2 regions of the Geodermatophilus sp. CPCC 206100 genome follow, and region 2 is predicted to be linked to the other one. Evidence: riboswitches for the same ligand, from Rfam matches in the RefSeq annotation. Region 2 holds a riboswitch; the other holds the start of a gene.

Region 1 (3,398 bases), on a different contig from region 2:
CACGCTGCTGTGGGTGATCGTCGCGGCCAACCTCATGGCGATGCTCATCCAGTCCCTGACCGCCAAGCTGGGCCTGGCCACCGGCCGCGACCTGGCCACGCTGTGCCGGGAGAACCTCCCCCGGCCGGTGACCAGGGGGCTGTGGCTGCAGGCCGAGGCGGTGGCGATCGCGACCGACCTGGCCGAGATCGTCGGCGGCGCGGTGGCGCTCAACCTGCTGTTCGGCGTGCCGCTGCCGATCGGCGGGGTGATCACCGCGGTGGTCGCGTTCGTGCTGCTGGGCGCGCAGTCGCGCGGGCACCGGCCCTTCGAGCGGGTGATCGCCGGCCTGCTGCTGGTCATCGGCCTGGGCTTCGGCTACACGCTGGTCAGCTCCGGCGTGGACGTCGGCGGCGTGGCCGGGGGCATGGTGCCGTCCTTCGCCGGCTCGGAGAGCCTGCTGCTGGCCACCGGCATCCTCGGCGCGACCGTCATGCCGCACGTGATCTACGTGCACTCGGCGCTCACCCCGGGGCGCTACGGCGACGTGGTCACCGCCGGGCGGACGGCGCAGGGCCGCGGGCGGCTGCTGAAGGCGCAGCGGATCGACGTCCTCGTGGCCATGGGCCTGGCCGGCCTGGTCAACGCCGCGATGCTGGTCATCGCCGCCCAGCTGTTCACCGCCGACGACGGCATCGCGTCGCTGGAGAGCGTGCACGCGGGACTCGGTGACCAGCTGGGCACCGGAGCGGCGCTGGCCTTCGCCCTCGCCCTGCTCGCCTCGGGCTTCGCGTCCTCCTCGGTCGGCACGCACGCCGGCCAGGTCGTGATGGCCGGCTTCCTCCGCCGGCACATCCCGGTGCTGACCCGCCGGCTGATCACGCTGGCCCCCGCACTGGCGGTGCTCGTGCTGGGCGGCGACCCGACGACCGCGCTGGTCTGGTCGCAGGTGGTGCTCTCCTTCGGCATCCCCTTCGCCCTGGTGCCGCTGCTGTGGCTGACCTCCCGCCGCGCCGTGATGGGCGCGTGGGTGAACCGGCGGGTCACGACCGTGGCCGGCAGCGCGGTGGCCCTGCTGATCATCGGCCTCAACGGCTACCTGCTCGTCGACCTCGTGGCCTAGGCCGACCTCCCGGTCGGTTTCCCGGAAAACCGACACCCACGGTCGGTTTCCCGGAAAACCGACACCCTCGGTCGGTTTCCCGGGAAACCGACCCGGACGGCGGGGGTTAGGGTGGACGGCACAACCGAACACACAGCAGGGGAGCGCTCCGGCGCTGAGAGTGCGGGCAACCGCAGACCCTCGAACCTGATCCGGGTCATGCCGGCGCAGGGAGTCTGGAGGAACACATGGCCGAGCAGGCCGTCCGCCCGTCGTCGTCCGACCGGCCCAGCGCCCGCTGGCGCACCGTCGACATCGTCGTCACCGCCGTCCTCGGCGTCGCCTTCGGCATCGTCTTCTGGGCCTGGGGGCTGCTGTGGGCGGCCCTCGACGCGGTGTTCACCGCGTTCCCGCCCGGGCAGGCCGTCATGTACGGCGTCTGGCTGGTGCCCGCCGTCCTCGCCCCACTGGTCGTCCGCAAGCCCGGCGCCGCTCTGTTCGCCGAGCTGATCGCGGCCACCGTCTCGGCGATGCTCGGCTCGTCGTGGGGCACGCTCGTGCTGGTCTACGGGCTGCTGCAGGGCCTGGCCGGCGAGGTCGGGTTCGCCGCGTTCCGCTACCGGCGCTTCGGCTGGCCGCAGGCGCTGCTGGCCGCCCTGTGCGCCGGCGTCATGGCCGCCGCGCTCGACCTCGTGAACTACTACCCCGACTGGACCGGCGGCTGGAAGACCACCTACCTGCTGCTGGTCGCGGCGAGCACCACGCTGGTCGCGGGCCTCGGCGGCGTGGCGCTCACCCGCGCCCTGGCCGCCAGCGGCGCGCTGTCGTCGTTCGCCGCCGGCCGGACCCGGGTCTGAGCACGGGCGGCGCCCCGGCCGCCCGCGTCCCCGCCGCGGTGCGGCTGACCGGCTACGGGTTCCGGCACGCCAGCCGGCGCGCGGCGGCGGTGGCCGACCTCGACCTGCGGGTCGAGCCCGGCGAGCGGGTGCTGCTCACCGGCCCCTCGGGCGCGGGCAAGTCGACGCTGCTGCACGCCCTCGCGGGGCTGCTCGGCCCCGACTCCGGCGACGCCACCGGGGTCCTCGACGTCGACGGCCGGCCGGCGCACGAGGTCCGCGCCCGGACGGCGATCGTCTTCCAGGACCCCGACGCCCAGCTGGTCATGACCCGGGCCGGGGACGACGTCGCCTTCGGCCTGGAGAACGCGGGCGTGCCGCGGGAGCGGATCTGGCCGGCCGTCGACCGGGCGCTGGCGGAGGTGGGCTTCCCGTACGGCCGGGACCGCGCGACCGCGGCGCTGTCGGGCGGGCAGAAGCAGCGGCTGGTCCTGGCCGGGGCGCTGGCCGGGCGGCCCGGCCTGCTGCTGCTCGACGAGCCGACCGCGCAGCTGGACCCGGACGGCGCGGCGCTGGTCCGTGACGCCGTCGCGCGCGTCGTGGCCGACCGCGGCACCACGCTGCTCGTCGTCGACCACGACGCGGCGGCCTGGCTCCCGCTGGTCGACCGCGTGGTCGAGCTGCGGCCCGGCGGCGGCGCGGTGCAGCAGCCGGCCGGGTGGCGGCCGGCCCCCCTGCGGCTGCCTCCCCGCACCCCGCACCCGCCCGGCGCGGTGCTGCTGCGCGCGGAACGCGCCGGGTACACCCACCGCGGCAGCGCCGTCCCGGCCCTGCCGCCGACGGACGTCGCCCTGCCGGCCGGCCGCACCCTGGCCGTCACCGGGCCCAACGGCACCGGGAAGTCCACCCTGGCCCTGCTCCTCGCCGGGCTGCGCGGTCCGACGACCGGGCGCGTGGTCGCCGGGCCCCGGCTGACCGCCGGCCTGCGCCGACCCGAGCGGCCGCCGCACCGCTGGCGGGCCGACGAGCTGGTCGCCCGCACCGGCACGGTCTTCCAGCACCCCGAGCACCAGTTCCTCACCGGCCGGGTACGCGACGAGCTGGCGCTGGGTCCGCTGCGGGCCGGCTCCGGGGACGACGCCGCGCACCGGCGGGCCGACGAGCTGCTCGAGCGGCTGGGGCTGGCCGCGCTCGCCGAGGCCAACCCGTTCACGCTCTCCGGCGGGCAGCAGCGGCGGTTGTCGGTCGCCACCGCGCTGGCCACGCGGCCGCCGCTGGTGGTGCTGGACGAGCCGACCTTCGGGCAGGACCGCGACACCTGGGCGGAGCTGGTCGCGCTGCTGGCCGAGCAGCAGGACGCCGACCGGGCCCTCGTGCTGGTCACCCACGACGCGGCCGTGGTCTCCGCGCTGGCCGACGACGTCCTCGACCTGCGCCCCTCGGGGAACCCGGTGGCCGCGTGAGCCTCCCGCTCGCCCTCG
Region 2 (3,398 bases):
CCGGCGCGGGCGGCGGCGGCCAGCGTGCGCGCACCGGCCGGTCCGAGGCCCGGGGCGGCGTCGGGCTTGGTGGGGGTGGCCCACACCGGGCTCAGGCCGACGACGTCCACCGTGCCGGCCGGCAGGGCGAGCACCGCGTCCAGCTCGGCGGCCGAGGAGACGCTCACGCCGACCAGCCGCCCGGTGCCCAGCAGCGCCCGCGCGCCCTCCGGCGGCAGGTCGTCCTGGCCGACGTGCACCCCGTCGGCGCCGGCGAGCAGGGCGACGTCCACCGCGTCGTTGACGACCACCGGCACGTCGGGCCGGTCGGCCAGCGCCGCCCGGACGGCGCGGGTCAGCGCCAGCAGCTCCCGCCGCGGCGCGGTCTTGTCGCGGACCTGGACGGCGGTCACCCCGCCGGCCACCGCGGCCCGGACGACGTCCGCGACCGGGCGCGGCCGGCACAGGGCGGTGTCGGTGACCAGGTAGAGGGTCCAGTCGACCGGGCGGCTCACGGCTCCTCCCGGACGTCGGCGGACGCCAGGGAGTCCCCGTCGAGGGCGTCGAGCGCGTCCAGCCAGGCCGGGGTGAACGTGCCCGGCCCGTCGGCGACGTCGGCGGCGATCTCGGCGGCGAGGGCCACGTGGGCGTGCGCGGCCACCGTGCCGGCCAGCGGGTCGCGGGTGGCCGCGACGTAGGCCGCCACGAGCGCGCCGAGGGCGCAGCCGGCGCCGGTGGTGCGGGTCAGCAGCTCCGATCCCCCGCCGATCCGCACGGTGCGCCGGCCGTCGGTCACCAGGTCCACGGCGCCGCTGACGGCGACCACCCCGCCGGTGCGGCGGGCCAGCGCGGCGGCAGCCGGGGCGGCGTCGTCGGCGCCCGCGGTGCTGTCCACCCCGCGGCCGCCGGCGCCCGCACCGGCCAGCGCCATGACCTCCGAGGCGTTGCCGCGGACCACCGCCGGGCGCAGTCCGGCCAGCTCGGTCGCGAGCTCGGTGCGGTAGACCAGGCCGCCGACCGCGACCGGGTCCAGGACCCACGGCGTGCCGGCCGCGCCGGCCGAGCGGGCGGCCAGCCGCATCGCCTCGGCGGTGCGCGCGTTGACGGTGCCCACGTTGACGAGCACGGCCGAGGCGACGGCGGCGAAGTCGGCCGCCTCCTCCGGGGCGTCGACCATGGCCGGCGCGGCACCGACGGCCAGCAGGGCGTTGGCGGTGAGGGCCTGCACGACCGTGTTGGTCAGGCAGTGCACCAGGGGGGTGGTGGCGCGCAGGGCCCCGCGGGCAGCGCGCAGAACGTCGGCATCCACGCCGTGACATCCCTTCGCCAGTACGAACTGGAGCAGGTTCGACGGGTGTGCTCTCAGTCCCCGCGGCGGGGACACCCCGTGTCACTTACGCCCCCGAACCTACCCGCCGAGCCGACCTCGGGCGTCGGCGCCTGCTGCGCCAGCTGACGCGGCGGTAGCGGATGTGGTTGCTCAGCGGGGAGTGCAGCACCTCGACCGGTTCGAAGCCGAGGGTCTCGACCCCGTCGAAGATGCGCTCGCCCGCACCGAGCAGGACCGGCGCGATGTCGAGGGTGAGCTCGTCGATCACCCCGGCGATCAGTGCCCGTCGGACGGTCGAGGCCCCGCACACTCCTCGTCCCCGTCCCCGCGGATGGGGCCGAACACGTTCCGACCCATCACGTACGCGCCCCGCGGGCGCATGAGCCACTCGTTCGCGATCCGGTCGGCGTCGTTGGCCAGTGGGTCGCCGATGTGCCAGCCGTGCAGCTCCCGCCCCCGCCTGCCCAGCGGGTCGTCGCGGCTCTGGTCCGGCCCGGCGACGGACCCCTCGCGTGCCGTGCTCAGGCGTCGGTGAGCGCGGCGGGCGGCAGCCAGTCGGCCTCGAGCAGCTCCGCGATGTCCTGCAGGGACGACGTGTCGGCGCCCGCGGTCGACCCGCTCACCGCGAGCCGCTCCACCATCACCCGGGCCACCTGCTCCTCGACGGTGTCCTCGGCGAAGGCGACCCGCCACGGCGAGACCTGGCCGTCGCGGTGGGTGCGACCGGTGACCTGGCGGGCCTGGATGCCCGAGAACCGCGGCTGGTGGAACAGCCCCACCCGGGGCGTGGCCGAGGCCGGTGCGCCGCTGGGCAGCAGCTCGCCGGCGTGCAGGCTGATCGAGGCGGTCACGGTGAACACGCAGACGGGCGCCGCGCCGGTCTGGAAGCGCAGCCGCTCGGCCTCGACGTCGAACCGGTCGCGGCCGTAGATCGAGGCCACCGGGATGCCGGAGTCCAGCAGGGACTCGCGGATCGGGTCGGCCGCCGTCTCCACGAACTCCACCGACACCGCGACCTGCCGCTCGGCCTCCACCTGGGCCCGGACCCAGTCGACGGTGGCCTGGGCGCGGATCAGCCCGGCCTTCTGCCGGAACCGCAGCAGGGCGGCCCGGCCGCGGGCGGTCTGCCGGGCGCGCCGCGCCAGTTGCATCTCGGCGCGGAACTCCTGCCACTCCGACTCGTAGGCGGCGCGCTCGGCCGGGGTCAGGGCCACCGGCGTGCCGGTCACCGACACCGGGCCCCACGGCGCGGGGCGGTGCAGGGTGGCCGGCGGCCGGCCGTCGGCCAGCCAGCCCTGCAGGCGGGCCAGGTCGGTCCGGCGCTCGTCGGGGTCCTCGGTCCAGGCCCAGCCGTAGCGGCCACGTTCCACGTGGAACCGGTGCTCCGCGAGCTTCTCCGCCAGGTCCGACCACGCGCGCAGCGGCTCCCCGTGCTGCTGGGCGAACTGCGGTGCCAGGTAGGGCAGCTCCAGCGGCGTGTGCGCCGGGGTGGCGGTGGCGGCGATGACGAACGGCGCGTCCTTGACCCGGCCGGCACCCGAGACGGCCTTCCAGTGCTTCCAGCGCTGGGTGGTCGTGTGCCGCACCATGTGCGCCTCGTCGGCGATGACGACGTCGAACCGCAGCTCGGCCACCTTGGCCAGCCGGTCCCAGGTGGTGACGCACCAGCGCAGCCCGCCGTCGCCGAAGCCGGCGATCGAGCGGGTCCAGTGCGGGATGGTGATGGCGGCGGGCCGGTCGGCGACGACGAGCACGCTGCGACCGCCGCGCAGCTCGCAGATCTCCCGGGCGGCGAGGACGGCCGTGCCGGTCTTGCCCACCCCCGGGTCGTCCCCGAGGAGGAACACCCGGTGCCCGGCGGCGGCGGAGGCGACGACGGCCTCGGCGCCGGTGGCCTGCTCCTCGCGCGGGACGAGGGGCCGACCGGGGGGCACCGGTCGCGGCGTCGCGTTGAGCTCGTCCTCGAGGAAGCGCTCGAAGGTGTACGGCGGCGGGTCGTAGGGGGCGAGCTCCGGCGGCAGCTCCCGGCCGACCCAGACGTGGGCCTGCAGGTCCGGGCGCCACTGCGCGCCCGGTGCCGGGGCACGGA

What was found. Region 2 has a riboswitch for thiamine pyrophosphate ahead of thiM (hydroxyethylthiazole kinase). Riboswitches for the same ligand answer to the same signal wherever they lie in the genome.
Region 1: it holds a riboswitch for thiamine pyrophosphate, as region 2 does, so the genes downstream of both, PGN05_RS17055 (ECF transporter S component) here and thiM (hydroxyethylthiazole kinase) in region 2, are expected to answer to the same signal.

What each region holds. Positions count from the first base shown of each region.
Region 1 covers NZ_JAQISV010000036.1:75,791-79,188, forward strand. The annotation lists gene PGN05_RS17050 (Nramp family divalent metal transporter) at 1-1,102, shown strand, start outside; TPP riboswitch at 1,230-1,333, shown strand; gene PGN05_RS17055 (ECF transporter S component) at 1,330-1,938, shown strand; gene PGN05_RS17060 (ABC transporter ATP-binding protein) at 1,977-3,380, shown strand; gene PGN05_RS17065 (energy-coupling factor transporter transmembrane component T family protein) at 3,377-3,398, shown strand, end outside.
Region 2 covers NZ_JAQISV010000017.1:6,965-10,362, forward strand. The annotation lists gene thiE (thiamine phosphate synthase) at 1-494, opposite strand, end outside; gene thiM (hydroxyethylthiazole kinase) at 491-1,288, opposite strand; TPP riboswitch at 1,281-1,377, opposite strand; gene PGN05_RS09940 (dihydrofolate reductase family protein) at 1,374-1,619, opposite strand; gene PGN05_RS09945 (helicase) at 1,831-3,398, opposite strand, start outside.